3 regions of the Alteromonas sp. NFXS44 genome follow, and region 2 is predicted to be linked to each of the others. Evidence: predicted binding sites of a transcription regulator. Region 2 holds the regulator's gene; each other region holds the start of a gene.

Region 1 (6,729 bases), on a different contig from region 2:
TTATACATTTCCAGTACGGTCAGCAGCTCTTCTGCATCCACGGGCTTAGAGACATAATTTGAAAATCCGGCTTTCAGCGCTTTAACTCTGTCCGCGGTGTAAGCATAAGCGGTAAGCGCAACGGCGTTGAACTCACTGATTTCCTTATGCTCACTGCCACGGATTTTAGTGATGTAACCAATACCATCCAGCTCCGGCATGCCAATATCAGACAACAGCAAATTAAACGCCAGTGGTGTTTCGTTGAGAATTCGCCACGCAACCAGGCCATTTTTTGCCAGTGTGACTTGTGCACCATGACTTTCAAGGAACAGACGCAGGAATTTTCTGGCGTCTTCTTCATCCTCAGCCACCAGAATTCGCAGTCCGCTGAGCCTGTCACTGTGCGCCGCACTGCCTTCTACTACATCAGTCGCTTGTGTTTTTGGCAGCGGGCTGGCAACCGGCGCGATCGGAATAGTGACATAAAACGTGGTCCCCATACCTTCACCGTCGCTGCTGACCCATATGTCACCACCGTGCATTTCTACGATGCTTTTCACTATGGACAAACCGAGGCCCAGGCCCTGCTTATTGTGAGAGGCTTTGCCCTGGTAGAACCGCTCGAAGACGTGCGCCTGCTGTTCCTCAGACAACCCTTTCCCCGTATCGCGGACGAAAAGCTTGTAATTGGAATGCTCTCTGGCACCGCTGATAGTGACACATCCCCCTTTAGGCGTGAATTTCAGGGCATTAGATAACAGATTATGCACCACCTGCTTTATCCGCACTTTATCAGCCAGAATGGTGGTGTGTTCGTCCTGATAATAGCCGCTCAGCTTAATATTTTTGGCTGCAAAACCGGCCTCAAACTGTTTCGCCACATCCTGTACCGCTTCACTCACTGAAACAGACTGGACACTCAGCTTCATCGTGCCGGATATAATCCGCGACATATCCAGAATATCGTTGATCAAGTCAGCCTGTGTACTGGATGCCCGCTTAACAACATTAAGGGCTTCCACCAGCCTTTCATGATTGGATGTATCCATCAGGGCTAAATCTGTCCAGCCCATTATTGAATTAAGCGGCGTGCGCAGCTCATGAGATATACTGGCCAGGAACTGGTCTTTGGCTTTATCCAGTTCTTCCAGTTTTGCTACCTGGCTGTCGAGTGAACTTTTCATACCCAGTGCATAAGGGATAAAGAGTTGCTCAAAGCTCTCAATAAGTAATGTGTCATCCGTCGACCAGTCTTTGGATTGGTCCACAACTGACTCAATATAGGTATCGAAAGAGTCTCTCGGAGTGAGTGACTTGTTCACATCAGACTCGCTGGCAGCTTTGCCCGCCCAGCGGATTGTGGTATCCACCGGTTCCCGAAACCACATGGTGTAATACCCGTGACGACTGGACACGGGAGAAATGAACAGGCCTCTGACCCCGTTTAATTTAAAGTTGGCAATGATGTCATCGCTGATACGGGTCAGTGCAGTGGTTTTGGAATCACCGTTGCTGTCTTTGGCATAACTGTGAAACAGGTGAGATACGGTTTCAAAGCTTGGCGTTCTGCCAATCAGGTAGTGTGAGTTGGGCGTCACAACAGCAACACCACATACCCGCATGGTATTTAATAGTGCCGCCTGCACGTCTTTAATGCCGTCAAGAGGGTTACTCTTATTTGTCAGCGCATTGATGATACGGTTAAGGTGCTGCTGACGGGTCTGGTACGAGTTTCGTTTCACCTCAATACTCTTGCCGTGCATTTGATAGGTAAATACCTGACTTAAGCTTTCACAAATTAACCGCCGGCGTTGCTCAACATATTTGGGTTCACGGTGGTGGCAGGCAATCATGCCCCATAACTTGTTTTCGTAGATAAGGGACACTGAAAACGAAGCGCGGATCCCCATATTGCGCATATACTGCAAGTGCACAGGCGACACGCCCCGAATCATGGATAGCGATAAATCCAGAGGGCTGCGTTCACTTTCACTCAGTGACGGGATCAGCTTAACGGGCGTCTCATCGGTATCATAGACACAGCGCACCATGTTTTTTACGTACAGAGCGCGAGCCTGAGAAGGAATGTCTGATGCGGGAAACTTCAGCCCCTTGAACGGCACTAAATCTTCATGGCTGTCCTCACCGATAACCTCACCGGCATAGTCTTTATCAAATTTGTAGACCGCGACCCGATCGAAGCCGATGAATTCTCTCATTGCCGATGCGATCTTGTCTGCCACCGCTTCAACCGTTGGTAAATCAAATAAGCTGGGCAGTAACGGCCGGATATCCGTATCTGTGGGCGTCCACTTAGATGATATACTGCCTGCAAGCACCGGTGACGGCTCTAACTCCACTACCAGCAGTTCACCGCTTGCGTAGATGACACTGTTTACCAGTTGATGCCATTCCCCGTCTTTGTAGATTTTATTTTTAAAGGTCCACTCATAACTGTGCCGCCGGTCTGTGTTTCTGGCCTGCTCATACAGGGAAGACAAGATTTCCTGACCGTTGTCCGGCATTTCCACAATGTCAGTAAAGCATGACTGACCCGGATAGACCGGAGCAGCGAGAATGTCAGATAAATTCTCACTGGTGACTTTCACCTGACAGGAAACGGGGTCAACCGCTAGCAGGTAACCGAAAGTCTGTACGGATTCAATAAGGTGAATCTGTTCATCTTCACATTTGTTTGTATTCATGGCGGCATCAGTGGCTGGTGATCGACTTGTCCATTATGCATACATTCAAGACGACTGGTCGACCACGGAAGTAAATTTCAACTAAAGTATAAAGCCGGTATAGAGTAATGACTCGTTTCCCCCTCTACCCATAGTCAGTTATCTAAGTTTGTGTATGAAAATATAGACACACTGGCAGGTAAAATTTTCCCACACGTACTCTCCTCTTTTTTATCACACTGGATTAAAAACCATAAAAAATCCTTTAAAAACAGCACAATGACATCACATTTAGTACAAAAGTATAATCTGGCACGCCACTGGCATTATTGTTTGCAACAGACAACGAACAGGAGAACAGAGTATGAAACGGATAATTCCCGCTTTGACAATGACAGTCATGACTGTGTTCCCAACGCCACTTCTTGCTGAAGGGATTTCAGCCTCGCCAACGCAATCTGCAACGGATGATGCAATTGCAGGCAAGGTAGAAGCGGCACTCTTGTTTAGTGGTCAATTCGATACGATGGATATTCGCACGGATGTGAGCAAGGGACAGGTTATTTTAACCGGCAAAGTTAACAGTGAAGTTAACAGGACTCTCGCACAGGAAGTTGCGGCGTCACTGGATGGCGTAGTATCAGTTGAAAACAAGTTGGATGTTGTAAAGCCTGCATTACTGGAGGGTGATCTTGTCACCTTGCTCCATGGAGTCAGGGATGCGCAAATGGTGTCGTTGATACGCACACAACTTTTGCTGGAATCCGGACTGTCAGGCGACGACATTGATGTCCAAGCTTTACGAGGGATTGTAACCCTTACCGGCAAGGTTGAATCGCTCACAGAGCGCGATTTGATCATAGCCATTGCAAAGAACACTGATGACGTTGTTGACGTTAAAAGTGAACTGTCTGTTGACAGTTAATCTCCCCTCCAGGCCTTTCCCGGCCTAACCAAAACCTCTGATTTTCTCCCGCCATTTGGCGGGAGCTTTTTTTGGTATCGGGAATACTACGCAGATATAGTTTTTCATGTCGAAAAACGCGTTAGCCAGTTCTATATTTAAAATCACAAAACAACAGAGTGCTTTCATTGTTTTGTTTCCATGTGTATTCCTAAATGTCTTTTGCCGGAACCTTCGTGTTCCGGCTTTTTTTTCATTCTATTTTATCGGTTGTACAGATACCCACCATTCGTAACAATGCGTTGTCTTTAAGAATTGTTCTCATTTAAAATGGTGGTGAATTAATAGAAGAGAAAATAAGTATGGAAAAAAGACAGCCAAGACAACCCGCCTGTCTCACAGTAAAAGACAATATTGCAATTACTCCTCATATGCGTCGTATCACCGTGACCGGCGATGCTCTGAAAGCTTATCCCGATATCGATACAACGGCATACGTTAAGTTACTTTTTGATTTTGATGGTAATCCCTTGTCAGTGCCACCGGCATCCTTACAAGATGCGCAGCTTCGCACGTATACCATCCGTCAACTGGATCGCAGCAACGGCACCATGGATATCGACATGGCGCTGCATGGTGAAGGTGTGGCAAGCGGCCCGGCTTCACACTGGGCAAAAAGTGCAGCACCCGGTGATCAAATCTGTGTGGGCGGACCGGGCAGCTCCAAAGGTCTGGCAGACAGCTTTGACTGGGTATTATTTGCTGGCGATATGACATCCCTCCCGGCCATTTCTACCTATCTGGAAAAACTGGGGCCGCAAACACAGGGCTATGCCGTCATCAAGGTTACCACCGCAGATGATATCCAGCCTCTGGAGAAACCTGCCGGCGTAAACGTAATTTGGGTAACCGGTGCAAACAGTCTTGCAGATGAAGTGGCAGCACTAAGCTGGCTTTCGGGTACACCGGCAGCCTGGGTAGCCTGTGAGTTCTCAGATATGCGGGCACTGCGCCAGTTGCTGGCAAAAGAAAGACGCATCCCCCACGACCAGCTGTATATCAGCAGTTACTGGCGTGAAGGCCGGTCTGAAGACCAGCATAAGGTGGATAAGCGCAAAGATATGGAAGAATACGAAGCCAGCGCTTAAGCAACCGTCAGGCTAACGATGATACTGTTCTTCCTCTGTATCGTTAGCCGCATGAATATGCCCTTTAATATCGACGAAGGGCATAGCATCTCCTGCACGCATATCCTCAAGATAATCTGTGAGATATAAAATCCCCGCCAGGTTGTGACACACCGTTACCGGTACAGCATTCAAATGAAAGTTAAAGCGGTTCAGCCACTCAGAAATCAACCGGCTGTCGCCATCTGACAACGCAAACAGTAAATGGTACAGACGTATTAAAGCGACCTGAACTTCACACTCCTGCGACGTTTCCTCAAACCCCACATACAAACTCTGATCCAGAGCCACTTCTGAAATACCCAGTAAATTCGCGGCTTCCAGACGTGTCATGCCCATAGATTCATAAGCCATTACATAGGCTTTCATCACTACTGCCGGTGACGTTCCCATTGCATGCATACCCGACACTCCTCATTTTTCACTGATATTAAACAGTGACTTGCGAGAAACGTTCCAGTTTATGGATTTTTTACTGTAAAGGGGGCTTTTAAAAGAAAAGAGAGAGGATTACAGCACAGAAGCGGGAAGATGAGCACAGAATGCCTGTTCTGATTGCGCTGACGTTGAAAAGCCCGCTTCTTCAAGCCAGGCCTTTGCTTCAGAATACGTTGTGAAAAAATCGTACTCAACGTCAAGGCTGTCATACATTCTGGTGAGCTGCATGCGCGCGGTAACGCTCACTGAGGATTCAGCGGTTACGATAGCCACTTTCTTCAAACCTAACGGCACAACCGCAGCTATCCGCACGCCAAGTACGCGCTCAGCATCGGGAATAAGCAGGCTTTCGCCACGCAGTATCACAATATCAGACCATGTGTCTGCTTTTAACAGCTGACGTTCAATCCGGTAAGCTTCACCAAATGCCACCACGCATTCAGCATTCCAGGGCCCGTATGCCTGAGTCAGCATGATGTTGCCTGATAATGCTATATCGAATTCGCCGTGAACAAACTTCATAATTTTTACTGAGGGTGATGAAAACGGCGGAATTATACCAGAAAACCGGTGGCACAGTAATCTGTGCCAGCCGGTTTATCCGGTCCGTGTCAGGCTGCAATGACGCTGGAAAGCGCCGAGAATGACGGTTGTGCTTGTATATCAAGGGGAAGACGTAACTCTCTGGCAATATCACTCACACTTATAATGCCACGAATCACGTGTTCCTTGCGGTCAATCACCAGACAATGCTGCTGGCCATTGTCTTTCAGTGTTTCGATAATATCTTCCACTGTCGCCTGCTGGATCTGTTCGTAATCGAATGACTGCAAGGCTGACTTCGGCTGCATAAAGTCCGCCGCGATAAGATCGCTGCGGGACGTGCCCAGGGCAACTTTCTGCATAATACGCTGCTCAGTAAGGTCAGCCAGTGTCACGATACCCGCGAACTGGTCGTTCTTATCCAACACAATTTTCATTTTCACATGGGACTGTTTCATCAGATGCTCCAGTTCCGTCGCTTTGGCATCGTAATCGATTACCAGCGGAACGTGCTCTTTGAAATCAGTAAAAACAGTACTCGCAGGTGATTGCAGGGTCAATCGGTTTTGCGCTGCTGGCCAGGCGAGTTTATCGACATTTTCGGTTTTGAATAAGGGTAATACGTGCATGATAATTTCCTTTGTTTATTTGATCATGGATGGCCCGCAATAGCGGGAACATAAACATCAGGAAAATACCGGTGGCCCTCTGATACTGTAGGCCTGAATGAGGCCCCGCAAAGGGATCAACCGGATATCTGCATATTCGCTGAACGGCTGTATGACGATGGCGTTATGAACAGCACTTAAAATACCGTTGCCACTGTCTGTTTCGGCATCGGTGACGGTATTCTTAGTAACTTCAGGCACCTGCCCGTCACTGGCTGACATGACTGCGGCTGATTTTGCGCCCATAGCAACATCACTGCTATCACCCAAAACGGGTAGCAGAGTCAGCAACCATAGTGCAACAGCCCAAAAACGCATCGTGT
Region 2 (6,729 bases):
CCGGGCGCGATACAAACCGCTACGTTTACCACTATTGCAAATTATGTGGAAAATAATCAACTGGTGGCACATCAAACCGTGCTGTATGCCAGTCACTGATACAAAACGGAGATCATCATGAACGCAAATAAACCTACGAAAGCCTTTTTTATTGCTTCTGTTATTGCACTGCTGACAGGATTTGCCGCTTATATCACCGGACTCCTGAATGCCGATATGCCACTTAATGAAAAAGGCTACTACTTTGCCGTATTTCTGTTTGGACTGTTTGCTGCTGTGTCTGTTCAAAAAACAGTGCGGGACAAAATGGAAGGCATACAGACAACGAAAATATACCTGATGTTGTGCTGGTTTGGCCTTGGTGCTGCTATTGCACTGTTAGTGATTGGTCTGGTAAACGCCAACCTGTTGCTAAGTGAAAAAGGATTCTACGGGATGGCTTTCGTCCTGAGTTTGTTTGCCGCGATAACGGTGCAAAAAAATGTCAGGGATAATACGGCAGCAGAATAAGGTGTGAGGTTGAAGGCTCAGATCGCAGGATCCGGGTCTTTAACATAGCCAGACAGGACGTGATTGAATTTATCGATGAAGCCCGGGTCCACAGATTGTTTACTGAACATGAAGTGGACGTCCTGTACGTTCACGGGATTATCACTGATTTCCAGTTCGAGATGCAGCAGTTCAGCATTAAAGCTAATCACTCTGATATCGTCCAGCACCAAATCGACACGGCCTCTGTCCAGAAATTGTAGCCGCCGGTTAACGGAATCCAGATGAATAAGCTGTGCGCTGTACTGTTCAGTGACTGTGTTATTAAACCAGTCGCCGTACCATCCGCCGGTGTTTAACGCCAGGGTTTTGCCTTCCCGGAGTAACGTTTCAAGCGATTTGCCGGCATATTCGTCTAGGTGGGAAGGGTGAAAGGCAAAGCTGATGGTTTCTTTGCGGTAGGGAACAGAAAAATAGTTTTTCAGCGCTCTCGCCGGTGTGAAAGCCGCACCGGTGACTACATCAATTTGCCCCAGTCCTAATTGCTGAGTAACCCGTCTTTCAGGCAGGATCTGGCTTTCCAGTGCATAATCCAGCTTGCCTAAAACCGACTTTAACAATTGGTAGTCTTCACCGGCCGGCTGATTATTGTCTGTTATATACAGGTAAGGAGGCCAGGCTGTACCACCGGTTATCAGACTTTTTTTGTGCTCAGCACACCATACAGAGCTTTGATAAGCCATCGCTGTCAAAAAGATGATTAAACTGATGAAACGTTTCAACGGGTTTGCCTTTAAGCCTTCGCCGGCACTACACACTCAGTGGAGTGCAGGCGTTATTCATCTTCGTTAAATCTGCCTGCAATTAATGCCTCAACGGCATCCATTGCAGCTTCAGCATCAGGACCTTCAGAGATCACAGTAACCTGTTCCCCCTGATGACTTTCCATCATCATCAGTCCCAGCACACTATTGGCATTCGCCTGCTTATCGCCTTTTTGTAAAAGAACTTCGGCATCGAACTGATTCGCCAGTTGCACCAACTGCGTTGCAGCTCTGGCATGCAGCCCCAGTTTATTAACAATAGTCAGAGATTTCTCTATACGCATTATTTACTTTGCTCCCTGTGGCGGAGCTGGACATCAGGATGAGATTCCCGGAAATTTTTCGCCAGTGATTCCGCTACATAAACTGAACGGTGCTGTCCGCCTGTACATCCGATAGCGACTGTCACGTAACTGCGGTTGTTCCGTTCAAGATGTGGCAGCCAGGTCGTGATGAGGTTCTGAATCTGCCAGATAAATTTGGTCACTATAGGTTGGGAACTGAGGAAAACCTGAACCGGTGTATCCAGGCCTGTCAGGTGTTTTAAATCCGGCTCCCAGTGAGGGTTTGGCAGAAAACGGGCGTCAAACACATAGTCTGCATCTTTGGGAATACCATGTTTAAAGCCGAATGATTCAAATACCAGAACAAGTCGTGAGCTTTTCTTACCGAGGATCCGCTCGCGAATTAATTCTGCCAGCTGGTGAATGCTCAGAGAGTCGGTATCAATATTCAAATCCGCTCTTTCTGCTACGGGGGCCAGTAATTCCCGTTCTGTCTGAATGGCATCAGACAATGACTTATTCAGTTTAGCCAGCGGGTGTAACCGGCGGGTTTCACTGAACCTGCGCACCAGCATATCGTCACTTGCGTCAATATATACGATGGTGACAGTCCATGACTGAGGCAGGTAGTCGAGAATTTCAACCAGCTCAGAAGGCTCTTTAGGCAAGTTCCTGACATCAATACTCACAGCCACCTGCTCGTATTCATCGGCGACAGTGTGTGTCAGGGCTGGTAAAAGATTAACCGGAATATTATCGACGCAGTAATACCCCAGATCCTCTAGGGCACGAAGTGCTACTGATTTTCCTGAACCTGAACGTCCGCTGATGATGATTAACTTCACGCCCGTTTCTCCTGAAGTCACATGTTGTCGGTGCGTATTACACTAAGTTACTGTAATGCGCGAATAATATCATCACTTGTCTGAGCTTTGCGGATAGTTTTTATGGTTTCTTTATCACTGAGTTTACCGGCAACCATGGCCAGAGTTTGTAAATGTCCTTCGGTTTGTTCTTGAGGGACAAGCAAAGTAAAGAAAATATCCACAGGTTTATTATCGATAGCATCAAAATCGATGGCGGGCGTGCTGGTAACCACAATGGCAATGACTTTTTCCAGTCCGGCCAGACGGCCGTGGGGGAGGGCAATGCCGTTACCTATACCTGTGCTGCCCATTCGCTCACGGGCCAGCAGGCTACTTAACACGGTGGCTTCATCAACATCGGGGTTATTTTTAGCTGCAATCCCGCTGATGATTTCGAGAATGCGTTTTTTGCTATTGCACTGGACCGCACACTCGGTGCGGTCCAGGCTGACTATGGCTTGTATATCCATGAATTCAATTAATGCTTTTTAAGCTTTTCCTTGTGTTTCAGGACCTGCCTGTCGAGCTTATCGACCATGCTGTCAATGGCAGCGTACATGTCCTGATTTTCGGAAGAGGCGAAGACTTCCGCGCCGCTAAGATGAACCGTTGCTTCTGCTTTTTGGCTAAGCTTTTCAACATTTAAAATAACGTGCACATTTGATATGTGGTCAAAATGACGTTCCAGTTTGCTGAACTTAGTATCGACATAATTACGCAAAGAATCAGTGATCTCAATGTGATGACCAGAAAGGTTGATTTGCATATTTCGTCTTCCTTATTTTGAGCAGCCTTAAGTTAGATAAGGCTTTTGCGTTGGTTAGACGGCGGGATCGATAAGGATTCCCGGTACTTTGCTATTGTTCGCCGGGCAACCATAATGCCTTGATCGGCCAACAACGAAGCAATCTTGCTGTCACTCAGCGGCTTGCCTGGATTTTCAGCGGCAACCAGCTTCTTAATCAGGGCGCGAATCGCTGTAGATGAACACTCACCACCTGATTCAGTGGCAACGTGGCTGGAGAAGAAATACTTCAACTCGAAAATACCACGGGGCGTGTGCATGTACTTCTGCGTTGTTACCCTGGAAATAGTAGATTCGTGCATATCTACCATTTCTGCGACATCATTCAGCACCATTGGTTTCATCATTTCAGGGCCATGCTCAAAAAAGCCCATTTGTTGCTGAACAATACAATTTGCTACTTTCAGCAGTGTATCGTTCCGGCTCTCAAGGCTCTTAATAAACCATTTGGCTTCCTGCATGTGAGAGCGGATAAATTGTGAATCACTGCTGTTTCGTGCTTTACGGCTCATTGCAGCGTACTGCTGATTAACACTGAGCTTAGGCAAGCTGTCGGGGTTTAATTCTACTACCCAACGGCCATTTTTCTTAGCAACCGATACATCCGGAATGACATATTCGGGCTCTTTCGTAATTAATGCACTGCCCGGACGGGGATTCAGCGTTTGCAGCAAACGCATCGCTTCCCGTAATTGATCTTCTTTCAGGCGGGTTTTACGCATTAATGTACGGTAATCTTTGCTGCCTAACAGATCGGAATGCTCTCTGAGCAGCAGTTTCGCTTCTTCCAGCCACGGTGTTTCCGGTGCAAATTGCGCCAGTTGCACCAGCAAGCATTCCTGCGGTGTGCGGGAGCCGGAACCGAGAGGATCAAAGAGCTGAATACGTTTGAGTACGCACTCAACCTCATCTTCTTCAACGGGCTCTTCCATATCGTCACTGTTTACGCTTTGCAGAATGTCGTCAACGGTAACCGTGAGATAACCGGACTCATCAATGGAGTCAATAATCGCCAGTGCGATGGCGCGGTCTATGTCAGAAAAAGGTGTCAGACGCATTTGCCACAGCAGATGGTCCTGAATATTTTCGGTGGTTTCACCCTGAAAGATTTGTTCGTCATCGCTACCGGAAGGGCCGGGCGCGGGGGCTGAAGACGCAGAAATGTACTCATCCCAGGTACTGTCGATGGGCAACTCGTCCGGTAAATCATTCTTTTCCAGTGCTTCACCGGTATCCATGCTGTCAGAAGATGATGCTGATGCAGACTCCTGCATGCTGTCATCATTATCGATGTTATTTTTCTCAATTACATCGTTGTCGGAGCTGTCGTCGACTTCCAGCAAAGGATTAGAATCGAGGGCTTCCTGAATTTCTTGTTGTAAGTCCAGCGTAGACAACTGCAATAGCTTGATCGCCTGCTGAAGCTGAGGCGTCATTGTCAGTTGTTGGCTAAATTTTAACTGTAAAGATGGTTTCATCTACGTCTTATATAAACTCTAAAAAGGACATCCGGTTGTAGCGGTGTGAGTGCCGGTGGCGAAATCTCCGTTAAATGCTCATCCCGATATCTTAACTATAGCCTGAATTGCTCACCAAGGTATACATCACGAACTTTTTGATTACTTAATACCTGTTCTGCGGTGCCCTGAGCAATCAGTTCTCCATGACTGACGATATAGGCCTCTTCACACACATCAAGGGTTTCCCTGACATTGTGGTCGGTGATGAGGATACCGATACCTCTGTCCCGTAAGTGCTGAATGATCTTCTTTATATCATTAACCGAAATCGGGTCAACTCCGGCGAAGGGTTCATCGAGCAAAATAAATTGCGGATTGGCTGCCAGTGCGCGGGCAATTTCAACCCGGCGGCGTTCGCCACCCGACAAACTCATACCTGTACTATTACGTATATGGTTAATATTAAATTCATCAAGTAGTGCATCCGCTTCCTGTTCACGTTGATGATTTTTTAAGTCTTTACGCGTCTGCAATATCGCCATGATGTTTTCATGTACGGTCAGCTTTCGGAAAATGGATGCCTCCTGGGGTAAATAACCAATTCCCCGGCGGGCACGCTCATGCATTGGCTGGTGCGTCAGCTCCTGCTCATCAATGAGGATCTTGCCTTTATCGAGCGGCACAAGACCCACAATCATGTAAAACGTTGTGGTTTTACCTGCGCCGTTAGGACCCAGCAGACCTACTATCTGTCCGGTAGAAACCGATAAACTAACGTCACGGACGACCTGGCGTGATTTATACGACTTTGCCAGGTGAGTCGCACTCAGGGTTGCCATGTAACTTAGTTACCCTCGTTTTCGTTTCTGTCTGAAGACTTGTTGTCTTCCTTCAGCTCTTTAACTGTGTCAGGACGGAAAACCGTGGTTACACGGCCGTTGCTGTTACTTTCTCCGCCGGTTGCCAGAAGTTGCTCTTTTGACATGTCATAGGTGATGCTATCTCCCTGGACCATGCTGGTATCTTGCTGGATTTTTGCATCACCTTGCAAGGAAATAAGTTGTTTAGCTACTTCGTAGCGAATTTCATTTGCACTGGCTTTTACTTTGGCCCCGTCATCCAGCGTTTGAGAATAACTGGCTGGTTTTCCGCGGGCGATAAAAATCTCTTTCCCTTCACCATCACTGGCGATGGCTTCCACTTCATCTGCGGCAATAATGAGAGAACCCTGGGTTATCTTCACATCGTCTTTAAAAACCGATTTCTTCTTTTTACCGTCGATAAACTGTGACTTGGCATCCACGGTAATCGGCTTTTCAAAATCACCGGAGCCGGCCATTGCCTCACCGGCAGCAGCAAGCAGCGCTATTGCTGCGAAAAGGCTAACTGCCCGGGGAATAAATTGTCTGCACATGATCAATTAACTCATATTGTTGGGTACGCAGGTTTGCATTGAAACCGTTACTTTTAATGATGGTCTGTACACCGCGTATATCTACCGGCTGATCTGAAGTCATGGTTTTGTCATCCAGATTTACCTTAATAAAATTGGTTGTAATGGTCTGGATAAACTCTTCAGGATTCAGGCTTTTTATCAGCACATTGTCTTCCAGCTGGATCAGATCATCGTTGTAGAGTGTGCCTTCATCAGCGGTGACTTGCCATGGGGCCTCGTCATCATTCACATAGACAGTGTATTTGGGTTGGTCGAATAACACAAAGCCTAGTTGGTCGTAATGCTCCATAGAGGCGGCAAAGACTTCGTGGTTGAGTTTGCCTTCTTCGTTATACAGTGTGGTTGTCAAATTCTTTGCTTTATAGGCAGGGCGTAAGGCGTCTGCACCGGCTTTTTTCGCCGGAGCCTGCTCTTCTGCCATCCAGACCGGAAGGTACATCAGCAGCGCCATAACAAACAGCGCAGAAATACTGATCCCTAAACGGTTCATATACTGGCTCCGTGTATGGTGTCCAGCGTGCCGAGCGCTTGTAATATCACATCGC
Region 3 (6,729 bases), on a different contig from region 2:
TCGCTGTCAGCAGTGACAGTATTGAAAAACCAAGCTTACGCGGCATCCATTTAGACATTGCATATTACCTTTGTTGATGAGGCGTTCATGCTACCTTATCTGAGCCCCCGGGAGCGAGGGAAACATGGGGAAAATACGGCGCGCTCCGCCGGTGAGATCAGGAACGCTGCAGGAAAGAGTTATTTGTCTGGGAGGGCTTATGCGTACTTGTGGATGAAATCAGTGATAACCGGGCGTACCGATTTGCGGAACTTAGATCCACTGAAGATGCCGTAATGACCGGCTCCCTGTTGTACGTGATGTTTACGCATATTTTTCGGAATATTTTTACAAATATCCTGTGCAGCTTCTGTTTGTCCTAAGCCGCAAATATCATCATCAGCACCCTCTACGGTAAGCAGAGCAGTATTGTCGATGGTTTCAAAATCTACAGGAACACCCTGATAAGTAATCGCACCGCGGGCAATCTCGTTATTCTTGAATACCCGTTCAATGGTTTCAAGATAGAACTCGGCGGGCATGTCCAGTACCGCCAGATATTCATCATAAAAGGCGCGGAAACGATCAGCATCTTCTTCTTCACCAAATACCAGATTTTGGAAGAAATTCTGATACTTTTTCATGTGAGTTTGCTGGTTCATACTGATAAAACCGCCCAGCTGCATGAAACCGGGATACACCTGACGACCTTCGCCCGGATAACCATAAGGTACCGACATAATCGCCACATTACGGAACCAGTTCATCGGATGTTCCTGAGCGAACTCGTTCACCCGTGTAGGATTCTTAGAGCAATCAATGGGGCCCGCCATGAGAGTGAGCGACTTGGGCACACAGGCATTTTTCTGTCCGGCCATCACTGCGGTGGCGATTAAAGCCTGAACAGTAGGCTGACATATCGCCATTAAGTGCGTGCCAGGCCCTAAGAACTCAAGAAACTCGATAAGATAACTCACATAGCAATCAAAACTGAACGGACCGTCTTCCAGCGGTACTTCTCTGGCATCAGCCCAGTCAGTCACATAAATCTCGTGATCCGGAAGCAGCGCTTCCACCGTGCCTTTCAACAAGGTAGCAAAATGGCCGGATAAAGGCGCAACAAGCAAGACCTTGTGATCATCTTTCACACCGATCCGGTTGAAATGAATGAGATCACAAAACGGCTTGCTCAACACGATTTCTTCTTTCACCTTATGGCGTTTATCGTCGATTTTGATTTCGTCGATATTAAATCCCAGCTTCTCGTAGCGTTGTGTCAGCCGCATGGCAGTTTCCAGCGAAGCGCGGGTTATGCGGCCGGGTAAGGTATGTGCGAAAAGATTGGAAGGATGGTTCGCAATATCATTAAGCAGACTGAAACCCTCGTGCATAATGTATGCGCCGCGCGTCAAATAATCGTAAGCCTGATAATTCATTACGTCTCTCCTCAAATACTGGCTGGGGCTAAGACCTTTTGGGGGATGAAAAGGTTCACTTGATGTGGGGTAACCTGAGCGGCCTCTGAAGGCCGCTCAGGAGGGACTTATGCTTTTGCTGCGCTTTGGAATTTCGCAGTCATTTCGTCGCTTAAACCTTTGAACATCTCGCCAGCTTTCTGCTGTGCATCAGAAATTACTGCATATGAGCTTTTCGCTGCATCAGTAACAGTTTCCTGAATAGTTTCAACATATGCCTTGTTCATTTCAGCCAGACCAGACAGATCTTTCTGCTGAGAAGCTTTTTCAAAATAAGACATATTTTCAGATAACAGAGAAGAATACAGGGCGTTCTGTTTTTCTGCCAGATCCTGCATTGTACTCATGTTCAATGTCGCAAGGTCAGTCATCGGCTTCATTGCGCTTTTCATTTGCTCGTTCATTTGCTCAAACATTACTTGTCTCCAGTTTCCGGGGTAAGTTAGCTAGTTGATTTAGTCGTTGTCGCAGTCTTTTTAGCAGTCGTGCGACGGGTACGTGTTGCTGGTTTCTTTGCTGCTGCAGCAGGTTTTGCCTCAGCAGTCGCTTCCTTTGCTTCTTCAGCAACGGCTTTTGTCTCTTCAGCGGCCTTTTCAACAGTTTCCTTTGTTTCTTCAGCCATTTTCTCTGCTGCCTTTACCGGCGCTTTCGCGGCTTCAGGCGCAGCTTTTTTCGGTGCGGCAGCTTTCGTGGTTTTCTTCACGGCTGCTGTCGCTTTTTCAACTGTTTCTTTGGTTTCTTCAGTCGCGGTGGCCAGACTGGCCGCCATCACTTCGGTCATCTCTTCACGCATGGCGTTAAGGGTGGAGTAGGTGTCTTTTGAGGCGCTGGTCATGCGTTCACGCACTGACTCAGCCAGTTCAGAATTCGCTGTCATTACACCTTTAAACTCTGTTTGTTTCGTTACCGCTTCAATGTAACGAACACTGTCGCTCAGCAAACCCGTAAATAACGTAGTTTGGTGTTGAGACAGACTTTCCAGCGTTTTTGTATTCACAGCAAACAGCGTATGTACCGGTTTAGTGGTACTTTTCAGCTGTTCTGAAAACTTGCCAAACATACTCTTCTCCCGACCAGTTGATGAAGTCCTTCTGCTGCGTTGCAGCAAGATTTGATTAGATATTAACCAGGGCATTTGAAGAGATCAACAAAAATGTTGCGGTGCAGCAAGAATGTTTAGACGATTATTTAATAAGCAAATAGCTTTTTATGCTGCTCTGCAGCATTGAAGAGGAAATGTGGCAGGTCTGTCTGTTCTGGGGCAGGAGAATTGCTCCCCTGCCAGTATGTGATACTTACTTCTGGTTCTTCTTCCAGGCATCCATATTCTGTTCGATGATTTTGTTAAACATCCCGAAGGGCGTGTTATCCATCATATTTTTCATCATTCCCTGCACCTGATCCTGTTGCTCTATGAAGGTAACAAGAGATTGTTCAAGGTACTGTCGCAGAAAGTCCTGCATGTCAGTGTCGTAATAACGGATTAGTTGTTTGAGTAACGAATTTGTCAACAGTGACTGATTTTCGTTGGCTTCGGATTCACTGATGATTTGCAGCAATAATGACTTGGTAATGTCATCTTCGCTTTTGGAGTCAATCACCTTAAATTCCTGACGTTCATTGATTAACGCCTTTATATAATCGAGGTTAACGTACTGACTCTGAGATGTGTCGTACAATCTGCGATTAGGATATTTTTTAATGATGATCATAATGTTACCTCCGGCGATGCTGAAATGAGAGTAACGCACAAAATACCGCTGCGGCAACCTAAAAGGTGTGAAAATAAGCGACACTCTGACTACCTTTTTCACTGATAAGAAAATCTGATTTTTGTTAACTTACTGAAATTATTGATTAAATCGTGATTGGCATAGTTATCGCTGTATGACTGTTGAGAGCCTGAATAGCCGGATTATCTTTCTTTTAATCACATTCATTTGAAGATAACGCATTTCAGGCAATTCAAATGAAACCGGAGATTATTATGACTAAACTTGTCAAATCACTTGTGATGAGCCTCGCTGTTGCTTGCACGTTAAATTTCGCTGCACAGGCTGCTCAGGAAACCAAAGAGGCTGCCCCGTCAAGTGCGCCGATGACACAGTCGCAGGATTTCGATGATGTAACTCTTGAGAAATTTACTGTCGCGATGAATGCGGTCAGTGATGTTGCAGATAAATATCAGTCTGAACTGAAAGGTGATGAAACACCTGAGAAGATGCAGCAAATTCAGCAGGCTGCACAAACTGAAATGGTAACAGAAATTGAAAAAACCGGTCTTGAGGTGCAAACCTACACGACCATTGCACAACTGGTACAAACGGATGAAAAACTAAGATCCCGCGTACTGGACATCGCTAAAACACAAAATAGCGAATCGTAATACTGAATCCTCATGTAGACAGAAGCAAAGCGGGGCGTTGAACGCCCCCTTTTTTTTGTCTGCCGGTTTATCCCAGCTGTTTTTTCACGTAACTGCCCGGAGCTGCTTCGATGGCCGGATATTTTTCATTTTCACCGGGCTGCGGGGCATTCACTTTCGTTTTCCGGTGACTTTGCAACCATGCATGCCAGTCTGGCCACCATGAGCCTTCCTGCTTCACAGCACCATCAAACCATTCGCTGGCACTTGCCGGCAGATTGTCATTAATCCAGTGCGGATATTTCCCCGGATCAGGCGGGTTAATTACCCCTGCAAGGTGTCCCGACCCGGCGAGTACAAAGCGTGTATCGCCGGATACCAGTTGCGTACCTTTGTAGGCGCCCTGCCACAGCACAATGTGGTCTGCCAGAGTAGTCAGGAAATACACCGGCACATCAATATTTCCAAGGTCGACAGGAATGCCGTCTATTTCTACCGCCCCCGGCACTTTCAGTTTATCTTTCCAGTACATGGTGCGGATGTATTGCTTAAAACAGGCCGCGGTGATGTTGGTGGCGTCGCTGTTCCAGAATAAAATATCAAACGCAGCAGGGTCTTTGCCCTTGAGGTAGTTATTAATAAAATACGACCAGAAAAGGTTATTTTCCCGCAGCAAACTAAAGCTCAGGCCCAGAATGCGGCCGTCGTAAATACCTTTGATGTCTGCGTTCTGCTCCATTACAGGTAATGCATCTTCGGTAAGGTAATTACCGATTTCGCCGGGTTCACTGAAGTCCAGCAAGGTGGTCAGTAAAGTGAGTGACTCAATGCGGGTGTCTTTTTTCGCACGCAGATAAGCCGTTGCTGCGCTCAGCAATGTGCCGCCCACACAAAAGCCCACCATATTCACTTTCTTCTTACCGGTGATATCACAAACTACACCTAGGGCTTCCACCGGACCTTTCTTCATGTAATCGAAGAAATCCTGATCCGCCAGTTTTGCATCCGGGTTGACCCAGGAAATCATAAACACCGAAAAACCGGCATCAAGCAGGCCTTTTACCACGGACTTACGTTCGTCGAGGTCAAGAATGTAGTATTTGTTTATGAAAGGAGGCACAAACAGTATTGGCGTCGAAAAGGTTTTCTCATGCTTCGGCGTGTAATGAATTAATTGCATCAAATCATTCTGATAAACGATCTGCCCTTCGGTGGTAGCCAGGTTGATACCTAACTCGAAGGCATCCATATCGGTCTGTGTGATTTTGAACGCTTCAAGAGGACTCTTTTCCAGATCCCGCATGAAATTCTCAATGCCTTTCACCATGTTCTGGCCTTTGGTTTTCAGAATTTCTTCGCACACTTCCGGGTTTGACAGTAAGTAATTGGTCGGTGATACCGAGTTGATATATTGACGGGTGTAGAATTTTACCTGTTCTTCCGACTTGGGATCTTTGAAATGCATGGATGAAATCATGCCCTGCAACATCTTGGAATTAATCAGGTAAGCCTGCTTCATGTAGCTGAATATGGGATTGTCCTGCCAGTCTGTATGAGAAAAACGACGGTCGCCTTTTTCTTCCTGCATAACAGGATGGGCATTCTCTCCCAACATGGCCTTAGTCGCCTGCTGCCACAATTCAGTTTGTTGACGCATGAAATCCATTTGCGTCTGGATAAGCTTTGCCGAATCTACCTCTACCGTGTCATTTGACAGCAGCGAACCTAACTTTTCCGGGTCGAACATAGCGGATGTCTCCTCACTGCTATTTTTCTTCGTCAGAATGTTATGAACCATGGCGTTAAACTGCTGTGCGTATTGATTCAATGTGTCCAGAATATGATCTTTGTCCTGCTCGTGCACAAAAAACCTCCGTGCTTATTTTTTGCTGGTTCCTGTGGTTGCCATGCTTTCCAGCATCTTTTGATAAAATGAGAATGCTTGCTGACTGCCGTCCAGGTAGGGCTTCAGCATGGACATCATGGCTTCCTGATTTCCGCTTTTGATTTGCTCGCTGAGTTGTGAGATGGTGGCCTCATGAAGTTTGCTCATATCCGGCCATCCCATGAGTTCTCTTGCTTCCTTGGGTGAAAGGTCGATATCGATGGAAATTTTCATGTTTCACTCCTTTCTGGCGCCTTCCGGGCCATCCGGATTGATTGTTCTGGCGTAATCATAAGATTACTGCAAGATGACAATGATTTGCACGGTTAGTTTCAGGCTGGAAATTCAGCCGCGAAAACCGCAAAATCCCCTTTGACGTTTTCTATATTGGCATGATAAGTGGCTAAAAAACAGACGAAAGTTAATAAACCAAAGAAAATTGGCAGCAAGCCCCGCCGTCGCTGGCCCGGGCTGTTGTTCAAGTTATGTATTGTCGGGTTCGTGGTGCTGGCAGGGTACATGGTGTATCTGGATGCCCAGATTAAGCACACCTTTACAGGCAATAAATGGGAAGTCCCGGCGCAAATATTTGCCCGGCCGCTGGTGTTATCTGAAGCGCTGGAAATCACGCCAAAAGAAGTGTTGGATGAACTGAAACTGCTTGGTTACCGGAAGGTCACCAATCCCGATAGTAGCGGAGAATATCGTTATACCGGCAATAAGCTGGTGGTTCAGCGACGGGCTTTCAGTTTTCCTGACGGCGATGAGCCTTTGCGTCAGATCACCATTACCTGGCAGGGCAGCCGCATCAGCAGTATCCGCGATGACAGTGCCGGTATTTCACTGCCGAAAATTCGTCTGGAGCCCTGGCTTGTCACGCGGATGGTAAGTGGCAGCCGCGAAGACCGTATGCTGGTGAAGCTGAATGAAATTCCGCCTTTATTGCCGAAAGCCCTGATCCTTGTCGAAGATAAAGATTTCTACAAGCACCACGGGGTCGCACCACTTTCTATTCTCCGCGCACT

What was found. Region 2 encodes sigma-54, which starts transcription at its own class of promoters, with help from an activator protein. Its sites were predicted from a motif close to GTTGGCACGNNNNTNGNNT; they were not measured.
Region 1: a site for sigma-54 is predicted at 2,975-2,993, ahead of J3369_RS19820 (BON domain-containing protein). Genes of this name have one in related genera too.
Region 3: a site for sigma-54 is predicted at 3,322-3,340, ahead of J3369_RS19040 (DUF4168 domain-containing protein). Genes of this name have one in related genera too.

Annotation. Positions count from the first base shown of each region.
Region 1 is NZ_JAGDEA010000012.1:612,951-619,679, forward strand. Features, by position in the region: gene J3369_RS19815 (ATP-binding protein) at 1-2,687, opposite strand, end outside; gene J3369_RS19820 (BON domain-containing protein) at 3,031-3,591, shown strand; gene J3369_RS19825 (siderophore-interacting protein) at 3,933-4,718, shown strand; gene J3369_RS19830 (hypothetical protein) at 4,731-5,159, opposite strand; gene J3369_RS19835 (hypothetical protein) at 5,268-5,717, opposite strand; gene J3369_RS19840 (CBS domain-containing protein) at 5,807-6,367, opposite strand; gene J3369_RS19845 (hypothetical protein) at 6,425-6,724, opposite strand.
Region 2 is NZ_JAGDEA010000002.1:358,572-365,300, forward strand. Features, by position in the region: gene J3369_RS04760 (DUF2145 domain-containing protein) at 1-99, shown strand, start outside; gene yiaA (inner membrane protein YiaA) at 118-510, shown strand; gene J3369_RS04770 (substrate-binding periplasmic protein) at 528-1,271, opposite strand; gene J3369_RS04775 (HPr family phosphocarrier protein) at 1,325-1,597, opposite strand; gene rapZ (RNase adapter RapZ) at 1,597-2,442, opposite strand; gene ptsN (PTS IIA-like nitrogen regulatory protein PtsN) at 2,490-2,933, opposite strand; gene hpf (ribosome hibernation promoting factor) at 2,942-3,229, opposite strand; gene J3369_RS04795 (RNA polymerase factor sigma-54) at 3,262-4,746, opposite strand; gene lptB (LPS export ABC transporter ATP-binding protein) at 4,842-5,567, opposite strand; gene lptA (lipopolysaccharide transport periplasmic protein LptA) at 5,573-6,142, opposite strand; gene lptC (LPS export ABC transporter periplasmic protein LptC) at 6,111-6,674, opposite strand; gene kdsC (3-deoxy-manno-octulosonate-8-phosphatase KdsC) at 6,671-6,729, opposite strand, start outside.
Region 3 is NZ_JAGDEA010000012.1:429,331-436,059, reverse strand. Features, by position in the region: gene J3369_RS19065 (lytic murein transglycosylase) at 1-58, opposite strand, end outside; gene J3369_RS19060 (polyhydroxyalkanoate depolymerase) at 198-1,415, opposite strand; gene J3369_RS19055 (phasin family protein) at 1,523-1,870, opposite strand; gene J3369_RS19050 (phasin family protein) at 1,897-2,514, opposite strand; gene phaR (polyhydroxyalkanoate synthesis repressor PhaR) at 2,750-3,166, opposite strand; gene J3369_RS19040 (DUF4168 domain-containing protein) at 3,442-3,840, shown strand; gene J3369_RS19035 (PHA/PHB synthase family protein) at 3,908-5,683, opposite strand; gene J3369_RS19030 (DUF6489 family protein) at 5,699-5,938, opposite strand; gene mrcB (penicillin-binding protein 1B) at 6,104-6,729, shown strand, end outside.